DNA from 4 places in the Bradyrhizobium sp. SZCCHNR1051 genome. Region 2 is predicted to be linked to each of the others. Evidence: predicted binding sites of a transcription regulator. Region 2 holds the regulator's gene; each other region holds the start of a gene.
What was found. The regulator PhoB, encoded in region 2, activates phosphate uptake and scavenging genes when phosphate is short. The targets are predictions, from matches to a motif close to TGTCATNNANCTGTCAT.

Region 1 (4,847 bases), on a different contig from region 2:
ACAACAAAATAGGTATCGATGGTGTGTTCCGGGCACGCCTGAGGCCCGCCCTCTGGCGATTAAGCCGTCGGACACTGCGCCCGGCATCACCTTCGACCGAGCGATCTAATGCGGTCGTTGTACCGGCTCATCTGGGCTCGATGACCTCGCCATCCTCCTTGACGAACCGCCCGAACGGGCCGTTAAGGAGATCGATGACCGCTTCCGACGGTCTGCACAACCGGACGCCCTTCGGCGTGACGACGATCGGGCGATTGATCAGGATCGGGTGCGCGATCATGAAATCCAGCAGTTCGTCGTCGGTCCACTTCGGATCGTCGAGGCCGAGTTCTTTGTAGGGCGTTCCCTTCTCGCGCAACAGGTCGCGAACCGGAATTCCCATGGTGGTGATGAGCTCCTGGAGCTTATCGCGCGACGGCGGCGTCTTGAGGTACTCGATGATCTCAGGCTCGATGCCGCTTTGCCGGATCATAGCGAGCGTGTTGCGGGACGTACCGCAATCTGGATTGTGGTAGATCGTAATGGTCATCTGTGAGCCTCCATCGCGGGCTTGGCCGCATTCGCTCCGGATTCATACCAGCCGCGAGTCGCCTTCACGATGCGGACCACCGACAGCATCATGGGCACTTCGACCAGCACGCCCACCACGGTCGCGAGCGCAGCTCCGGAGTCTAGTCCGAACAGGCTGATGGCAGCAGCAACCGCGAGCTCGAAAAAGTTGCTGGCGCCGATCAGCGCCGCAGGTGCAGCGACACACCAGGCGACGCCGAAGCGCCGGCTCAGCCAGTAGGCGAGACCGGCGTTGAGATAGACCTGGATCAGAATCGGCACGGCGAGGATCGCAATCACGACCGGCTGCTTGACGATCTGCTCGCCCTGGAAACCGAACAGCAGAACTAGCGTCGCCAGCAGAGCAACAAGCGACAATGGCTGCAGCCTCCGCATGGTCCGCTCGAAGGCACCACCGCCAGCGGCGAGAAGGGACGTCCTCCAGGCCTGCGCTACGACGACCGGCACAACGATGTACAGGACGACCGAGAGCAGAAGCGTCGCCCAGGGAACGCTGATGGAGGCTACACCGAGCAGAAGCCCCACCAGCGGCGCGAACAGGAAGACCATGATCACGTCATTCAATGCGACCTGGCTGAGCGTGTAGTGAGGCTCTCCTTCGCACAGGTTCGACCAGACGAACACCATCGCGGTGCAAGGAGCGGCTGCGAGCAGGATCAGACCCGCGATGTAGGATGGGATCTGCGCGGACGGCAGCATCGGCGCGAACACGTTGCCGATGAAGAAGGAGCCGAGAAGCGCCATCGAGAACGGTTTGACGGCCCAATTGATGAACAGGGTAACCCCCACGCCGCGCCAGTGCTCTCGGACCTGGCTCAAAGCACCGAAGTCGATCTTCAGCAGCATCGGCACGATCATCAGCCAGATCAGGACTGCCACTGGCAAATTGACCTTGGCCACTTCCGCGGCTGCAACCACTCCGAAGAAGCTAGGCATGAAGTGGCCGAGCACGACGCCGGCGACGATGCAGAGGGCAACCCAAAGTGTGAGGTAACGTTCGAAGATGCTCATGTGTCAGGCCACGTCGTTGCGGGATGAACTCGCGCCTTCCGACCGGCCGATCTCGCGCAACTTGGTGCCGAGCGACAGTTTGTCGATGCTGCGCAGAGGAAGATTGGTGAAGGTACCGATGCGATTCTTCAGGTACCGGAAGGCGGTCACGAATGCCGCCTCCTTCTGGAGATCAATACCTTCGACTGCGGCGGGATCCTCGATGCCCCAGTGAGCGGTCATCGGCTGTCCAGGCCACACCGGACAGGTCTCACCGGCGGCGTTGTCGCAGACCGTGAAGACGAAATCCATGACGGGTGCATCGGGGGCGGCGAACTCGAGCCAGCTCTTCGAGCGCAAGCCGTCGGTCGGATAGTCCAGGCTTTGGAGAGTGCGTAGCGCCAGCGGGTTGACCGCGCCCTTCGGCGTGCTGCCTGCCGAGAACGCCCGGAAGCGGCCGCCGGCATTCTTTCGCAGGATCGATTCCGCCATGATTGAACGGGCGGAGTTGCCGGTGCAGAGGAAGAGAACGTTGTAGAGGTGATCAGACACGGCTTCGCTCCCTTTTCTTTTTCGGAGGACAGCAAGGCGCAAGGCTTTCAATCAATGGTGCGCAGACTTCCGGCCGGCCGCCGCAGCAGTCCTGCAGCAGAAACAGCGCCACCTTCTGGAATTCGGCAAGATTGGCGCGATAGATGATCGACCGGCTGTGTCGCTCCGAGGTGACGAGGTCCGCCCTTGAAAGGATCGAAAGGTGCGCCGAGAGCGTGTTCTGGGGAACTTCCAGGGCGCGAGCAAGCTCTCCGGCCGACAGACCCTCCGGCTCATGACTTGCCAGAATACGAAATGCGTTCAGCCGAGTGGGCTGAGCGAGCGCGGCGAGCGCCAAGACCGCTTCTTCATTATCCATATTTCTAGACTTATGGATATTACAGCATTCTGTCAACCACAGAGTGGCGCCGAGCTCCCGCAGGTCCTTGAGACGCGCGCCGGTGAGCTGTTGCTTGAGCTATCTCAATACCTCACTGTCACATGCTTGTCATATTCGTTGCCGCGCTAGACGCCATTCGATACTCTCTAAGAAAAAAGGGGCGACGATGCTCTAGGAGGGATCGCCATGGGTTTGCGTCAAAGGCAGGCTCCTGCATCACATGCGAATAGAAAGCGAGTCACGAGGCGCGTAGTCCTATCCGGACTAGCGGCGAGTACGATTGCTCTTAAGGGCAGACGCGCCGTAGCGGCTGATCCGCGGCCGGTGCAGATTGGGCTCACGCCCGTGCTTCTGACTTCCGACCTGGAGCTGTTGGCGACACTCCGCTCTTATCTTGAGCGCATTTGGAGCAGGGAAGTCCAGATCCTCACGCGCCGAACCTACCAGGAGATCACGCTCCTCCTGGTAAACGGACAAATTGATGCTGCCTGGATCTGCGGCTACCCCTACGTCCAATTTCGCGAGCAGCTCGATCTGGTAGCGGTACCGGTGTGGAAGGGCCGTCCACTTTACCAGTCCTACGTAATCGTCGACGCCCGCCGCAAGGCCGACTCGTTCGAGGATCTGAAGGGCGACACGCACGCGTTCTCCGATCCCGACAGCAATTCCGGCTTCCTCGTCACGCGAGCCCTCCTCACGGATCTGCACACCAAGCCGGAGGATTTCTTCAGGCATCACTTCTTCACCTATGGTCATCGCAATGTCGTCCGCGCAGTCGCCTCCGGGCTGGCGGACAGCGGATCCGTCGACGGCTACGTGTGGGAAGTCCTCAGCATCGTAGAGCCCGATCTAACCACTCCGACTCGCGTGTTGCGACAATCGGAATGGCTAGGATTTCCGCCGGTGGCGTGCGGAAAGAACCGCCCGAGCGGGCTTTCGGTCGATGCGTTGGCCGCAGCGTTCGTCGGGATGTCCTCCGATCCAGAAGCCCGTCGGGTGCTGCAGATGCTGCATCTCGACGGTTTCACGAGAAGCGATCCATCCCTGTTCGACACGATTGGGGCGAAGATGAACTATGTTCGGAGCCTCGGATGAGCGCTCGCTTTGACCTGAGATCGAATCTGCCGGTCGTGATCAAGGTCCCTGCGCTTGTGGCGCTGCTCATGGTCGCCATCGGGGTGGTGCTCACAGATCAGGTGCTCAAGAGGCTCGCCGAGACCCAGGATCGCCATTTCCGGGAATTGACCGCCGCCTACCTGGACGGGCTTTCGTCGTCGGTGATGCCTGGGGTGATCCGTGGGGACGCCTGGGAGACGTTCGACAATCTCGACCGCGCTCGTTCACTGTACCGCGGCTTGACAATTCTCGAGACGGTGGTGGCGGAACCCGACGGCATCGTCCTGGCTTCCTTCGATCCCCGTACCGTGCCGGCCTTTGCACCCGTGCCGAAGTCGATCGTCGATCGGTTTGCGGACGCAAACGATAGCTGGCTTGACGAGCAGGCCGAGCGTGCCGGCGTCCGCCGCGTGCTGCTCGATCAGGGGCGTCGCATCGGGGTGATCTACACGCAATTCGACGTCGGCGCTCGATTCAAGGAGCGGCGGGACGTGCTCTGGACGTTGGTCGCGACCAATATCGCCATCACTATGCTCGTCGCGGCGGTCGGCTTCATCGCGGTGCGCAGAATGCTGCGACCGGTGCAGCTCTTGACCACGCATTTCAGGCGGGGGCAGTCCGGCGAACTGCTGTGCATCGCAGATGAGGATGTCGGGCCGCCCAGTTCGGAGTTCGGTCGCCTATTCAGACACTACAACATGATGGTGCGATCATGGAACGAGCGTGAGGCGCTGGCTGCTCGCGTCGCGGAAGAGCAACGCCTCACTAGCCTCGGCCGTCTTGCCTCCGGGATGGCCCACGAAATCAACAATCCCCTGGGAGGCATGTTCAACGCGATCGAGACGCTTCGGCGACATGGCCATCAGCTCGGGGTTCGGGAGCGTGCACTCTCTCTTCTCGAGCGGGGGCTCGCGGGCATCCGCGACGTCGTGAGGTCCGCATTGGTGACCCACCGTGTCGACACCGCGATGCGTCCGCTCAAGCCAAGCGACATCGAGGACCTGCGTCTTCTGATCGGTCCCGAGCTCGATCGCAGAAACCTTTCGCTGTCGTGGGCGAACGAGCTTCCCGGCGAGATTCCCGTCAGAGCGAATGCCGTCCGTCAGACCGCGCTTAATCTGCTGCTCAACGCGTGCCAAGCAAGCGCGCCCGCCGGCCGTATCGCATTCGAAGCGGGGCTGGTGGACGGCAGCCTAGTCCTGACAGTGAGCGACGAAGGCGCCGGACTCGACCAGGATAG
Region 2 (4,847 bases):
GTCATCGTGATCCCGGTGGTGCTGCGCACCACCGAGGACATGCTGCTGCTCGTGCCCAACCCGCTGCGCGAGGCGGCGTCTGCGCTCGGCCTGCCGCGCTCGCTGGTGATCCGCCGCATCGCCTATCGGGCGGCGCGCTCGGGCCTCATCACCGGCGTGCTGCTTGCCACCGCCCGCGTCGCCGGCGAGACCGCGCCTCTGCTGTTCACCGCGCTGTCGAACCAGTTCTGGAGCCTCAACCTTTCCAGGACGATGGCGAACCTGCCCGTCACCATCAACAATTTCGTCCAGAGCCCTTATGCCTACTGGAAGCAACTGGCCTGGAGCGGAGCCCTTCTCATCACTCTGGCCGTGCTCGCCCTGAACATCGGTGCACGCATTCTCGGCGCCGAGAGGAACACCAAATGACCGAACTGTCCGTCTCCGTCAGTCAGCCCAATCACGCTCTTCACGGCAAGGCGCTTCCGGATGCGCCGGCCAAGGTGACCGCGCGCAACCTCAACTTCTACTACGGCGACCATCACGCGCTGAAGAACATCAACCTGTCGCTGGGCACCAACCGCGTCACCGCGTTCATCGGCCCGTCCGGCTGCGGCAAGTCCACGCTGCTGCGCATCTTCAACCGGATGTACGATCTCTATCCGGGCCAGCGGGCGACCGGGCAGCTGATGCTCGACAACACCAACATCCTCGATCCCAAGCTCGATCTGAATCTGCTGCGCGCCCGGGTCGGCATGGTGTTCCAGAAGCCGACGCCGTTCCCGATGACGATCTACGAGAACATCGCCTTTGGCATCCGCCTCTATGAGAAGATATCGAAGTCGGAGATGGACGACCGGGTCGAGAAGGCGCTGCGCGGCGGTGCGCTGTGGAACGAGGTCAAGGACAAGCTCAACGCCTCGGGCCTGTCGCTGTCCGGCGGCCAGCAGCAGCGACTGTGCATCGCGCGCACCGTGGCGGTCCGGCCGGAGGTGATCTTGTTCGACGAGCCGTGCTCGGCGCTCGATCCGATCTCGACCGCCAAGGTCGAGGAGCTGATCCAGGAGCTCGCCGAAAACTACACAATCGCCATCGTGACGCATAACATGCAGCAGGCGGCGCGCGTCTCCGACAAGACCGCCTTCATGTATCTCGGCGAGCTGATCGAGTTCGACGACACCAGCAAGATCTTCACCTCGCCGAGTGATCGGCGGACCCAGGATTACATCACCGGCCGGTTCGGCTGACGCCGACGACATTGTCTTCAGGAGATCATCATGGCCAGTGAACATACCGCCAAGGCGTTCGACAGCGATCTGCAGGACCTCACCCGTCTGGTATCGGAGATGGGCGGCCTCGCGGAGCGGCTGATCGTCGATTCCGTCGATGCGCTGGTGCGGCGCGACATCGCGCTCGGCCAGAAGGTGGTCGCCACCGACGCCGAGGTCGACAAGCTGCAGCGCATCATCGAGGAGCGCGCCGTGCTCACGATCGCCCGTCGCCAGCCGATGGCGGTCGACCTGCGCGAGATCGTCGGCGCGATGCGCGTGGCGACCGATCTGGAGCGCATCGGCGACCTCGCCAAGAACATCGGCAAGCGCGTCGCGGCGCTGGAGAGCGACTTCCATCCGCTGAAGCTGATCCGCGGCCTCGAGCACATGACCGATCTGGTGCAGTCGCAGGTCAAGACGGTGCTGGACGCCTATGCCGCGCATGACCTGCCGGCGGCGATGACGGTGTGGAAGGGCGACGAGGAAGTCGACGCCATCTGCACCTCGCTGTTCCGCGAACTCCTGACCTACATGATGGAGGATCCGCGCAACATCTCGTTCTGCATCCACCTGATGTTCTGCGCCAAGAACATCGAGCGCATCGGCGATCACGCGACCAACATCGCCGAGACTGTATTCTATATGATCGAAGGCCAGCAGATCATGGACAAGCGCCCGAAGGGCGACATGACGAGCTTCGCATCGACGATTCCCGGTAACTAAGAGAGACGGTTCAGACATGGGCGCCCGAATTCTGGTGGTGGAGGACGAGGAGGCGCTGACGACGCTGCTGCGCTACAACCTCGAGGCCGAAGGCTACGAGGTCGAGACCGTGGCGCGCGGCGATGAGGCTGACACGCGGCTGAAGGAGCGCGTTCCGGATCTCGTCGTGCTCGACTGGATGCTGCCGGGCCTCTCCGGCATCGAGCTGTGCCGCCGCCTGCGCGCGCGCTCCGAGACCCGGCAACTGCCGATCATCATGCTGACGGCGCGCGGCGAGGAGAGCGAGCGCGTGCGCGGACTCGCCACCGGTGCCGACGACTACATCGTCAAGCCGTTCTCGGTGCCGGAGCTCCTGGCGCGCGTGAAAGGCCTGCTGCGGCGGGCGAGCCCGGAGCGGCTGGCGACCGTGCTGTCCTATGGCGACATCGAGCTCGACCGCGAGAAGCGCCGCGTGGCGCGCTCGGGGCGGCCGATCGATCTCGGCCCGACCGAATACCGCCTGCTCGAATTCTTCCTCGAGCACCCCGGCCGCGTGTTCAGCCGCGAACAGCTGCTCGACAGCGTCTGGGGCCGCGACATCTACATCGACGAGCGCACCGTCGACGTCCATATCGGCCGCCTGCGCAAGCTGCTCAATCCCGGCCGCGAGCAGGACCCGATCCGCACCGTGCGCGGCGCCGGTTATGCGCTCGATGATCGCTTCGCCAAGAGCGAGCAGGTGTAAGGGGCGATCGGGCGTGAGGATGAAGCAGGTGTGAGGCGCGAGCGGGCCCGATTGAGGAGATCGCGGTCCGCTTTCCGCCACGCCGCCGCCGTCTTGATCGTGTCTGCTTCGTGGCCCGTCACGATGTTTCGGTCCCAGCGGACGCCCTTGATCAAGACCATCATCATATCTCTTGTCATGCTGCTCGGCAGCCTGGCGGGCGCCCCGGCCGCCGAGCTCGAAGACGCGGTCGCGGCGGCAGGCAACGGGCAGCATGCGGCGGCGATGCGACGGCTGCTGCCGCTGGCCGCCAAGGGCGATGCGCGGGCGCAGTTCGACGTCGGCTTCATGCAGGCGTTCGGCTGGGGCGTGCCGCGTAATCCGAGCGAGGCGCTGGCCTGGTACCGCAAGGCCGCCGATCAGGGGCTAGCCGTCGCGCAACATTATCTCGGCATCGCCTACGTCAATGGCGAGGGTGTTGCGAGCAATTACGGCGAAGCCAGTCGCTGGTTCAGCCGCGCCGCGGCGCAGGGCTTCGCGCAGTCGCAATACATGCTCGGCCTGATGCTGCTCGACGGCCGTGGCGCAAAGCAGGACGTCGTGCAGGGTTATGCCTGGCTGGTGATGGCCGGCCGCAACGGCGTGCGATCGGCCGGCCGCGACGTGCAGCGGGTCAGGTTGACCGAGCCGCAGCGCGTCCAGGCCCAGAGCGCCATTGCGTCCTGGCAGCCGAAACCGGAATCGGCGGAGGCGGGCATTGCCACTCCGCGTCCGGAGCAACTGCTCGGGCTCGATCGCCACATCGGCGAGGTCGTCGATCCCACCTCCTGGCCGGCGTCGTCGATCGGCGTCGTCACCGTCGCGCAATACTCGAGCGGCGGCTGGTGCACCGGCACCCTGGTGGCGCCGCGCGTCGTGCTCACCGCCGCGCATTGCGTGTTCAACGGCGTGGCGCAGGTCAGCCCCGGCAATGTCCGCTTCCTGGCCGGCATGAACCGTGGCACGCCGGCGGCATCGTCGGTCGCCGACAAGCTGATCGTGGCGCCCGATTTCGTGCCGACCCGGCACGACAGATGGTCGCTCGACCGCTCGCCCGCCGATTGGGCGCTGATCGTGCTGAAGGACGCGCTGCCGTCGAAGCCGGTGGCGGTCAAGGCGCTGACCCGCGAGGAGCTCGCGGCTGCGACCACGGCCGGAACCATCTCCGAGATCGGCTATGGCCAGGAGCGGCGCTATTCGCCGACCGGCCAGCGCAATTGCAGCGCCGGCATGACCGGGGATGCCCGGCTGTTGACAGTGCATTGCCTGGCCAATTTCGGCTATTCGGGCTCGCCGATCCTCGCCGAGGTCGGCGGGGAGCCGGCCGTGGTCGGCATCTTCTCGGCGTTCCACGAGGAGACCCGGCTGATGTTCGCCGCCCCCGCGAGCCAGTTCGAGGCGGTCGTGCGGCGCGAGATCGCGGCACAGAGTGCCTCGGCGCGGTGAGGGAAGGAGGGGGCGAGAGGGACGAGGTCCCCGCCGCTGGTCATGATCTGTGCGTGACTGGATAGCGGGTTGCCAAGCGAGAGGGCAATCCGGGAAGCGCCGCCCAGGTTTTCCTGCAGCTTTTGCCTGCAGCGGGGGCTTTACCGAACTGGCCTGGCTCTTGCTATAGTCCGAGTATGACGATTGTTCCAATTGATCATCCTCGGGCCGCGCGGCTGCTGTGGTGGCGGTCGCAGCCCGGCCGGACCGTCGCGCTCGTCGCCGGGCTGGTCGCGGCCAACGCGCTCGCCTGGGCCTGGGCATTCGCGCTCTACGCCGACCGGCCCGCCATCGTCGGCACCGCGATGCTGGCTTGGCTGCTCGGACTGCGCCATGCGGTCGATGCGGATCACATCGCGGCGATCGACAACGTCGTGCGGAAGCTGGTGCAGGACGGTAGCGCCCCGCGCGCCGCCGGCCTCTATTTTGCGCTCGGCCATTCCAGCGTCGTCGTCATCGCCACCATCGTCGTGAGCCTCATCGCCGGCGCCGACCTCCTGGATGAAGAGAGTGCGATCAGGGCGATCGGCGGCGTCATCGGCACGTCGGTATCGGCCGGCTTCCTGCTGCTTATCGCGTTGGCGAACCTCATTCTGTTCGTGAACCTCTGGCGCCGCGCCGCACAGCCGCAGTCCGAGATGGAAACA
Region 3 (4,847 bases), on a different contig from region 2:
TCGGGCTACGCGTGGCGCAGCCACGACGGAGCCCGAAGGGCGAAGCGTGGTGCCCGGCGAAGCCCCTTGGCGAAGCCGGGCTTTGAGAGGCCCGTCATCTTCTCCAGCTGGTGTTTTCTCGAGTCACGCCTGCCTACGGTTTACGACTTGATTTCGTACGCAGGCAGCCGGGATGACAAACTCCCTTCCCGATTGCAGAATGCCGGCCCGCAGTCCTTCGCGGCGAGTGCCTTCGCATGTGGTACGTCTACATCATCCGCAGCCTCGCCTTCCCCGAGCAGGAATATGTCGGCGCGACAGCGGACATCAGACAGCGCCTGAAGGATCACAACGCTGGCCGGTCAGTTCACACGTCCAAGTTCATGCCGTGGATGCTGGTCTGGTATTGCGCCTTTCCGGACAAGCATCGCGCGTTGGCGTTCGAGACCTACCTGAAATCGCATTCTGGGCGGGCATTCTCAAAGAAGCGCCTGCTCGGTCCAGTCTGACCGCTCCTCACCCCTCCACCGCCGCATTCAAATGCTCCCGCAGGCGCACCAGCTTGCCGTGCAGGTCGGCCAGTTCCGCGAGCGAGCAGCCCGTCGCATCCAGGATCGCGGGCGGCACGATCGACCTTGCCTTGTCGCGCAGGCCCGCGCCCTGGGCGGTGAGGGTGACGATCACCTGACGCTCGTCCTCGGCCGATCGTGTCCGCCTGATGAAATGCAGCGCCTCCATCCGCTTCAGCAGCGGCGTCAGCGTGCCGGAATCCAGGAATAGCCGCTCGCCGATCTCCTTCACCGACAGGCCGTCGCGCTCCCACAGCACCAGCATCACCAGATATTGCGGATAGGTGAGGCCGAGACGGTCGAGCAAAGGCTTGTAGACCCGGTTGAAGGCATGGGCGGTCGAATAGACGGCGAAGCAGAGCTGGTTGCCGAGTTGGAGCGGCGCGTCAGCCACGGACTTCTTTCGCATCGAGGTCACCATAGGTCGATCCTATCGGCATCTTGAGCCCGCACGCCTCGGGTCGACAACGGGCCCGGCGCCCCGATCACGAATTTTCTACCGAACAATTATATTGTTCACAATTCAATTGCGTGCAATATAGCGCCACTGAATTCGTCCATCCAACCGGGAGACACCCCATGTCCGTGAACGTGCTCTACAAGACCAGCGCCAAGGCGACCGGCGGCCGCGACGGCGAAGCCGCGACCCTCGACGGCTCGCTCAAGGTCAAGCTCTCCACCCCGAAGGAGCTCGGCGGCGGCGGTGGCGCCGGCAACAATCCGGAGCAGTTGTTCGCGGCCGGCTATGCGGCCTGCTTCATCGGCGCGATGAAGTTTGTCGGCTCGCAGGGCGGCCCGAAGGTTCCCGCCGACACGTCGGTGACCTCGACCGTCGGCATCGGCCCGCGTTCAGAAGGCGGCTTCGGCATCACCGTCGAGCTCGCGGTGTCGCTGCCCGGCCTCGCCAAGGCCGACGCCGAGGCTCTGGTCGCCAAGGCGCACGAGGTGTGCCCCTATTCCAACGCCACGCGCGGAAATGTCGATGTCAAGCTGACCGTCGTCTGAGGCTGAATTCCGCCCTGCGGCAGCGTTTTCCCGCGCCCGCCGCAGGGCAGGCCTCGCGTTTTCGCGACGGCGCCATTCGGCGAGCCGCGTTTGCACCAGCGCCGCAGCAATGCTTAATGGCCGCGAGCTGAAACCAACCTCGCGACATCCGATGACACCCCAATTTGCTCCCGGCGCCATGGCCGGACTGCGCGTGATCGATCTGACGCGCGTGCTCGGCGGGCCCTACTGCACACAGATCCTGGCCGATCACGGAGCCGACGTGATCAAGGTCGAACCGCCGGCCGGCGACGAGGTCCGCGACTGGGGCCCTCCCTTCCACGACGAAGACGCTGCCTATTTCGTCGGGATCAACCGCAACAAGCGTTCGATCGGCCTCGATCTCGCTTCCGAGGGTGGCCGCGTCGTGCTGATGCGGATGCTCGAGACCGCCGACGTGCTGATCGAGAACTTCAAGCCCGGCACCTTGGAGAAGTGGGGCATCGGCAGCGACACGCTGCGCGAGAAATTCCCGAAGCTGGTGCACTGCCGCATCTGCGGCTTCGGCGCCGACGGTCCGCGCGGCGGCAATCCCGGCTATGACGCGATCATCCAGGCGATGACCGGCATGATCGCCGCGACCGGCTCCTCGCAGAGCGGACCGATGCGGATCGGCGTGCCGCTGGTCGACATCACCACCGGACTCTATGCCGCGATCGGCATCCTGATGGCGCTGTCGGAACGGCAGCGCTCTGGGCTCGGCCAGTTCCTCGAGGTCACGCTGTATGAGACCGGCCTCGCGATCATGCATCCGCATACCGCAAACTACTTCATGCACGGCAAGCCGCCGTCGCTGACCGGCAACGAGCATCCGAACCTCGTTCCCTACGCAATCTTCCCGACCAAGACGGACGATATCTTCATCGGCGTCGGCAATGACGGCACCTTCCGCAAGCTCGCCAAGGAAATCGGCCGGCCGGAGCTCGGCACCGATCCGCGCTTCGCCCGCAACAAGGATCGCGTCGCCAATCGCGAGGCGCTGCGCGGCGAGCTCGCCGCCGTCTTCAGCCAATTCGAGGCGGAGCCGCTGTGCGACCGGCTGCTCGCGGCCGGCCTGCCGGCGGGACCCGTGCAGAAGATCGACCAGGCGCTGACCAGTCCGCACACGATCTACCGCGGCGATGTCATCGAAAAGGACTGGTATAAGGGCGTCGCGTCGCCGATCCGGCTCGAACGCAGCAAGCCGACCCTGCGCTCCACCCCGCCGAAATTCAGCCAGCATGCGCAGGAGGTGCTCAGCGAGTTCGGCTACTCGGAGCACGAGATCCAGGCCCTGCTGTCCCAGGGCACGGTGTGCGCCGAGCGCAAGCGCTGAAGCGCCATCAGCCTGTCGTCTCCCCACGCTAGCGTCGCCTGGGGCATCGCCCCGGCGCCGCGCCGTCTCGCACAAGTCGCGGCATTCCGCCGCGAAGCCGCGACGAACGCGCTTTCCGCTGACGATCCAACCGGTTATACATTCACAAAACTGTCATCTCGCGCTGCTACGGCCGCGACGCCGATGACGTTCCATGGGAGGTATTTTTTAATGTCACTTCGACAATTCTGGACCGCCGCCGCCGCGGCAGCCACGCTGGTCCTTGGCGCCGCCGCACCCGCACATGCGGTGACGGAGATTCAGTGGTGGCACGCGATGACCGGCGCCAACAACGACGTCATCGTCAAGCTCGCCAACGATTTCAACACCTCGCAGACCGACTACAAGGTCGTTCCGACCTACAAGGGCAACTACGCCGACACGATGAATGCCGGCATTGCCGCCTTCCGCGCCGGCAATGCGCCGCATATCATGCAGGTGTTCGAGGTCGGCACCGCCACGATGATGGCCGCCACCGGCGCCGTGAAGCCGGTCTACAAGCTGATGCAGGACGCCAGCGAGAAGTTCGATCCCAAGAGCTACCTGCCGGCCATCACCGGCTACTATTCGACCTCGAAGGGCGAAATGCTCTCCTTCCCCTTCAACTCCTCATCCACCGTCATGTGGGTCAATCTCGACGAGCTGAAGAAGGTCAACGCCGAGATCCCGAAGACCTGGCCCGAGCTGTTCGAGACCGCCAAGAAGCTGAAGGCGGCCGGCCATCCGACCTGCGGCTTCTCCGGCTCGTGGGTCACCTGGGTCAATCTCGAGCAGCTCTCCGCCTGGCACAACGTGCCGCTCGCCAGCAAGGCGAACGGTCTCGACGGCTTCGACACCGTGCTGGAGTTCAACGGTCCGCTGCAGGTGAAGCATCTCGAAAACCTGGTCGAGCTGCAGAAGGACAAGACCTACGACTATGCCGGCCGCACCAACACCGGCGAGGGCCGCTTCACCTCGGGCGAATGCCCGATCTACCTGACCTCGTCGGCGTTCTTCGGCAACGTCAAGGCGCAGGCCAAGTTCGCCTTCACCGCTGCGCCGATGCCCTATTATCCCGACGCCAAGGGCGCACCGCAGAACTCGATCATCGGCGGCGCCTCGCTCTGGGTGATGGGCGGCAAGAGCGCGGACGAATACAAGGGCGTGGCGAAGTTCCTGACCTTCCTCTCGGACACCGATCGTCAGGTCTATATCCACAAGGCCTCGGGCTATCTGCCGATCACCAAGGCGGCCTACGCGAAGGCCAAGGCCGAGGGCTTCTACAAGGATCAGCCCTACCTGGAGACGCCGCTGCTCGAATTGACCAACAAGGAGCCGACGGAGAATTCCCGCGGCCTGCGTCTTGGCAACATGGTGCAACTGCGTGACGTCTGGTCGGAGGAGATCGAGCAGGCTCTGGCCGGCAAGAAGACCGCCAAGCAGGCGCTGGACGCCGCGGTCGAGCGCGGCAACCAAATGCTGCGCCAGTTCGAAAAGACGGCCGTGAAGTGAGGCCAAGAGCCGGCAGGCCACCCGCGGCCTGCCGGCTCGCCGACCGACCATGCAGAAGAACGCCATCTTCCAATCAAAACTGCTGCCGTTCGTGCTGGTCGCTCCCCAGCTCGCGATCGTGCTGATTTTCTTCTATTGGCCCGCGATCCAGGCCGTTATCCAGTCGTTCCTGCTGCAGGACGCGTTCGGCCTGTCCACGAGCTTCGTCTGGTTCGAGAACTACGCCGACCTGCTCAGTCAGCCTGACTATTTTCAAGCCATTCTCCGCACCTTCGGCTTCTCCTTCGCCATCGCGCTCTCGTCGCTCTCGGTCGCGCTGCTGCTCGCGGTCATGGCGGACAAGCCGCTGCGCGGCGTCACGCTGTACCGGACGCTGCTGATCTGGCCCTACGCGGTCGCGCCGCCGGTGG
Region 4 (4,847 bases), on a different contig from region 2:
CGCCGATGGCCGGCTCGATGGCGAGATTCCCGGTGTCGGCCGCGGCGACGAGATCGGCGGGATGGCCGCCACCGTCCAGATCTTCAAGGACAACGCGCTGCGGATGCGCGAGCTCGAGCAGGCCGAGGCCGCCACCCAGCAGCGCGCGGCCGCCGAGCGGACCGCGGCCATGCAGAACCTCGCCGCCGACTTCGAGCGCAGCGTCAACGGCATCGTCCGCTCGGTGGCGTCGGCGGCCGAGGGCATGCAGCACACCGCGCAATCGATGACCTCGACCGCGAGCGATGCCAGCTCGCGCGCCTCGACCGTCAGCGCCGCCACCCAGAGCGCCAACGACAATGTCGGCACGGTCGCGGCCGCGGCCGAAGAGCTGTCGAGCTCGGTCAATGAGATTTCGCGCCAGGTCGCCCGCTCCAGCGAGATTGCGAGCAAAGCCGTGGGCGACGCGGAGCGCACCAATGCGACCGTTCAGGTCCTGTCGACCGGCGCCGAAAAGATCGGCGAGGTCGTCAAGCTGATCCATTCGATCGCGGCGCAGACCAACCTGCTGGCGCTGAACGCCACCATCGAAGCCGCGCGCGCCGGCGAGTCCGGCAAGGGCTTTGCCGTCGTCGCCTCGGAGGTGAAGGCGCTCGCCAACCAGACGGCGAAGGCGACCGAGGAGATTTCGGCACAGGTCGCGGCGATGCAGACCTCGACCCAGGATGCGGTCACCGCCATCAGCGGCATCACCCAGACCATCGCGCAGATGAGCGAGATCACCAATTCGATCTCGACCTCGATCGCGCAGCAGGGCGACGCGACGCGCGAGATCGCCCGCAACATCCAGTCCGTCGCCGCAGGCTCCAACGAGATCAGCGCCCATATCGGCGGCGTCACCAAGGCGGCGGAAGCGACCGGCATGGCTGCCTCCGAAGTGCTGTCGAGCGCGCGCGAGCTCGACAGCCAGTCGGGCCTGCTGCAGCAGGCCGTCGATGGCTTCATGGCGAAGGTGCGAACGGCCTGATCAGGCCAGGGCGCGCCGTTGATCCGGGGCTCTCGGATCAACGGCGGCCGTCAAGTCGTAGGCGTGCCAGCCGTCACTTGGCTTTGAGGAAGTCGCCGACCTCCAGCAGCACGAACTCGTTGTCGTCGGCCTTGTTGGGATCCCGGCTGGACGAGAACGGCAGGTTGTTGTCGTTGCCGACGATGATGTGGGTTTCGTCGACGCGGTCGACATTCTCGATCGTGAAGAACGGGAAGGCGAGCACGCCGTCGTTGAGCGGCTTGCGCGCCTTTTTGTCCGGATCCTTGATCTTCATCAGGTCGATAAAGGCGATCTTGCGGACCGGCTTGCCGACGTTGGCGTCGGACAGTTCGATCTTGTAGACGCGCTTGAACTTGGCGAGATCGGGAAAGCAGTTGTCGCCGCGCGTGCCCTGCGGGCAGGCCTTGTCGCTGGTGCCCTCGCCATTGTCACGCTCGATGATCAGCCCCTGTGTGGGATCGATCATGTTGAAATCGCCGATGGCGTTGCCGTTCTGCTCGAACACATACTGCCAGTAGCGGCCGGTGAACCGCTCCGCCGCGACGTCGAATTCGAGGATGCGCGAGGCTTCCTTGCCGTCGACCTTCTCCCAGTCCTTCTTGTCGGTGTCCCACAGCGGACCTTCGAGCAGGCCATAGATGAACTTGCTGTCCACCGACGACGCAAAGCCTTCATATCCCTTCGAGCGCCGCAGGTTGACGTTCGCATAGGTCGCGCCTGGCGCGCCCGGCGATTGCACCGCCCAATGGTCGGGCGAGCGCACCGGCTTGCCGTCGGCGACCGTGTCGAACACGGCCAGCACCTTGCCGGTCCTGTCCGCCTTGATGACGTAGGGACCGAACTCGTCGCCGATCCAGAGATTGTCGCCGATGATCTGGAAGCCCTCGGTATCGAAATCAGCACCGGTCAAATAGCGCTTGGCGGTGTCCTCATGGACGATGCGGAAGGGCACCTTCCTGTCGGGATCATGCAGGAAGATCGTCTCGAGCCGCTCGACCTTGCCGCTGGTCCAGTCGATCTTGTGGTGGTTCAGATAGAGCATCGAGTCGGGCGAGTTGTAGCGCGAGCCCATGCCGTTGTCGGTGAGGACCCAGAACGTGCCGTCGGCCATCTTCTTGATGCCGGAGTGGCCCTGGAGAGGTTGTCCCTTGAACGGGAGCGACACCCCGGTCGGACGCTCATAGGACTTGCCCATCACGCTGCCGATCGCGTCGATGCGCTTGCCGGTGGTGTATTTGCCGGAGGTCTTGAGATCGTTCGGGGCATCGGCCGGCGCCTCGACGAAGGACTCGGCCGGCATCACGGCATGGCCGGAGAGCGTCGCCGGGAATTCGCCTTCGCCCTGGGCGAACGCTGTGCCGGCGCTCAGAACGAACGCGGCAACGGTGGTCAGCAGATATCGACGCATGGGAGGGCCTCCTGGGAGCTTGATCCACGCATCGTTCTGGACAGGAGGCCTGACGCGGCGCTGACATTTCGATGACAGCCGGATGATGCTCCCCGGTCTTCATGAGGCGTCTTGCCGCACGCTCACGTCTTGAGTCGGTCACCCGTGCCGGGAGGCCGGATCGGGACCCGCGACGCGATGATCACGCCGGCAATGACCAGCGCGTAGCCCGCAAGGTGGAACAGCCTGAGCTCCTCGCCGAGGAGCAGGATCGCGAGCACCGAGCCGAACAATGGCACCAGATGGAGGAACGGCGCGGCGCGGTTCGGTCCGATCAGGCTGATGCCGCGATTGAAGAACAGGTAGGCCAGTGTCGACGCAAACACGACCACGTAGCCGAGCGTCAGGACCGACAGCAGATCGGGCTTGAGCACGAAGCCCGACGCGTATTCCCAAGCCGCGAACGGCAGCAGCAGCACGGCGCCGGCCGCCGTGCAGGCTGAGATCAGCGACAGCTGGTGCACCGCCGGCCGTCGCGTCATGGCGGCCGAGTAGAGCCCGAATACCATCAGCGCGCCCGCAAACATCAGGTCACCGCGGTTGAATTGGATGCCGGCGAGCGCACCGAGATCGCCGCGCAGCAGGATCACCAGCACGCCGATCAGCGACATCGCAATGCCGGCGAATTGGGCGATGGTCAGGCGCACACCGAACAAGGCCAGCGACCACAGCGCGACGAACAGCGGCGTCGAGGATTGGATCAGGAGACCGTTCAGCGCCTGGGTATATTGCATCGCCCAATAGGACAGCGCGTTGTTGATGGCAAAGCCCGTCAGCGACAACAGCAGGATCAGCGGCCAATGCGCGCGCAATGTTCGCCAGTCGCGGGCGAGATGCGCGCGGGCGAAAGGCCACAGCATCAGGAACGTTCCGACCCAGCGGATGCAGGACAAGGTCAGCGGCGGGACATGACCGGCCACATAGCGCGCGAGCACGATGTTGCCGGCCCAGAACAGCGAGGCCAGCGTGAGCAGCAGATAGGGCTGGTTGTTCAGCCAGGAGAGCGGATGACGGTGTGGGGCAGGCAAAGGCAGCCAAGCGTGCTTGGAGAGACGAGGCAATCTGGGCTGAATCGTATCCCCTCGCAAGCCGGCGCAGCGGATTGGTGCCATGCATCGGACAGCAAAGGGCCGCGGGGGCGCGCGCAGGACGTGGATATCAGGTCGCCTGCTTGCGCGACGCCACGAACACGCCGGCGAGCACCAGCACGAAGCCGATCACGTGGAAGACCTCCGGCTGCTCGCCGAGGAACACGAAGGCCATGATCGAGCCGAACACCGGGACCACGTGAAAGAACGGCGCGGCGCGATTGGCGCCGATCAGGAGCACGCCGCGATTGAAGCAGAGATAGGCGATCGTCGAAGGAAAGATCGCGACGTAGAGCAGCGACAACAGGTTCTGCGCGTCGAGCGCCATGACCGGTCGCGCGTTGATTTCCCAGATCAGCAGCGGAATGAGGCTGGCTGCGCCGCAACCGAAGGTGAAGGCGACCATCGACAGGCCGTGGATCTGCGGCCGCTTGATCGTCAGCACCGAGTAGAAGCCGAACACCGCCATCGCCAGCAGGAAGATCAGATCCCCTCTGTTGAAGCTGATGTCGGCCAGCGCGGTGGGGTGACCGCGCGTCAGGATGAGCAGCACGCCCACGAGCGACAGCACGATGCCGATGGCCTGCGCCAGGGTCAGGTGCACGCGCAACAGCAGCATCGACCAAATTGCCACGATCAGCGGACCAGCCGACTGCAGCAGCAGGGTGTTGAGTGCCTGCGTATATTCGAGCGACCAGTATTGCAGCGTGTTGAAGGCGCCGATGCCCGTCACGGACAACGCGATCATGATGCCGAGCCGCGACCGGATCGCGGGCCAGTCCTGGCGCAGTTGTTTCCAGGCGAGCGGCAGGATCAGCAGGAAGGCGAGCGACCAGCGCAGGAACGACAATGTCACCGGCGGGATGTGGCCGGCGGCAAGCCGCCCGACGATCGAGTTGCCGGCCCAGCACAGCGCCGTGATGCTGAGCAGCACATAGGGCTGGTTGGCGATCCAGGCGCGCGCGGGCGCGGCGGACGCGGTGGGATCGGCGGCGGACATGCGGCGGTGTTGGCCTGGTTCGATGCGCCGCGGCGCGCGGCCGGGATGTCCGGCCGCCGTTCCTCCCGGCGCTTTCGACAGACACCAATTGCAGCTGCCTATCAAGAGGGCAGATGCATCGCGACCATGCAGCGATGGCCGTCGTCAAGATCGCGCACGAGCGTGTCCCCGGTGCGGTCTCCGCGGTCCGGATCGCACCGCGAGCGATTTGAGGCCCTCCGCACTGACCAGATAGGCGACGACGAGGGCGGCGATGGCAGCTAAGACGGTGAGGGGCGGTGCAAC

Region 1: QW868_RS13655 (PhnD/SsuA/transferrin family substrate-binding protein) is a predicted target of PhoB. The motif match lies at 2,587-2,603, and genes of this name have one in related genera.
Region 3: ugpB (sn-glycerol-3-phosphate ABC transporter substrate-binding protein UgpB) is a predicted target of PhoB. The motif match lies at 3,048-3,064, and genes of this name have one in related genera.
Region 4: QW868_RS16585 (esterase-like activity of phytase family protein) is a predicted target of PhoB. The motif match lies at 2,507-2,523, and genes of this name have one in related genera.

What each region holds. Positions count from the first base shown of each region.
Region 1 is NZ_JAUEYJ010000009.1:237,427-242,273, forward strand. Features, by position in the region: gene arsC (arsenate reductase (glutaredoxin)) at 128-529, opposite strand; gene arsB (ACR3 family arsenite efflux transporter) at 526-1,581, opposite strand; gene QW868_RS13645 (arsenate reductase ArsC) at 1,585-2,112, opposite strand; gene QW868_RS13650 (metalloregulator ArsR/SmtB family transcription factor) at 2,105-2,470, opposite strand; gene QW868_RS13655 (PhnD/SsuA/transferrin family substrate-binding protein) at 2,837-3,586, shown strand; gene QW868_RS13660 (HAMP domain-containing sensor histidine kinase) at 3,583-4,847, shown strand, end outside.
Region 2 is NZ_JAUEYJ010000017.1:53,109-57,955, reverse strand. Features, by position in the region: gene pstA (phosphate ABC transporter permease PstA) at 1-408, shown strand, start outside; gene pstB (phosphate ABC transporter ATP-binding protein PstB) at 405-1,226, shown strand; gene phoU (phosphate signaling complex protein PhoU) at 1,257-1,973, shown strand; gene phoB (phosphate regulon transcriptional regulator PhoB) at 1,990-2,697, shown strand; gene QW868_RS21120 (trypsin-like serine protease) at 2,845-4,161, shown strand; gene QW868_RS21115 (HoxN/HupN/NixA family nickel/cobalt transporter) at 4,338-4,847, shown strand, end outside.
Region 3 is NZ_JAUEYJ010000006.1:235,359-240,205, reverse strand. Features, by position in the region: gene QW868_RS09605 (GIY-YIG nuclease family protein) at 237-488, shown strand; gene QW868_RS09600 (MarR family transcriptional regulator) at 496-957, opposite strand; gene QW868_RS09595 (organic hydroperoxide resistance protein) at 1,128-1,553, shown strand; gene QW868_RS09590 (CaiB/BaiF CoA-transferase family protein) at 1,705-2,907, shown strand; gene ugpB (sn-glycerol-3-phosphate ABC transporter substrate-binding protein UgpB) at 3,118-4,437, shown strand; gene ugpA (sn-glycerol-3-phosphate ABC transporter permease UgpA) at 4,487-4,847, shown strand, end outside.
Region 4 is NZ_JAUEYJ010000012.1:118,344-123,190, reverse strand. Features, by position in the region: gene QW868_RS16590 (methyl-accepting chemotaxis protein) at 1-1,006, shown strand, start outside; gene QW868_RS16585 (esterase-like activity of phytase family protein) at 1,080-2,435, opposite strand; gene QW868_RS16580 (DMT family transporter) at 2,558-3,535, opposite strand; gene QW868_RS16575 (DMT family transporter) at 3,633-4,562, opposite strand; gene mgtA (magnesium-translocating P-type ATPase) at 4,707-4,847, opposite strand, start outside.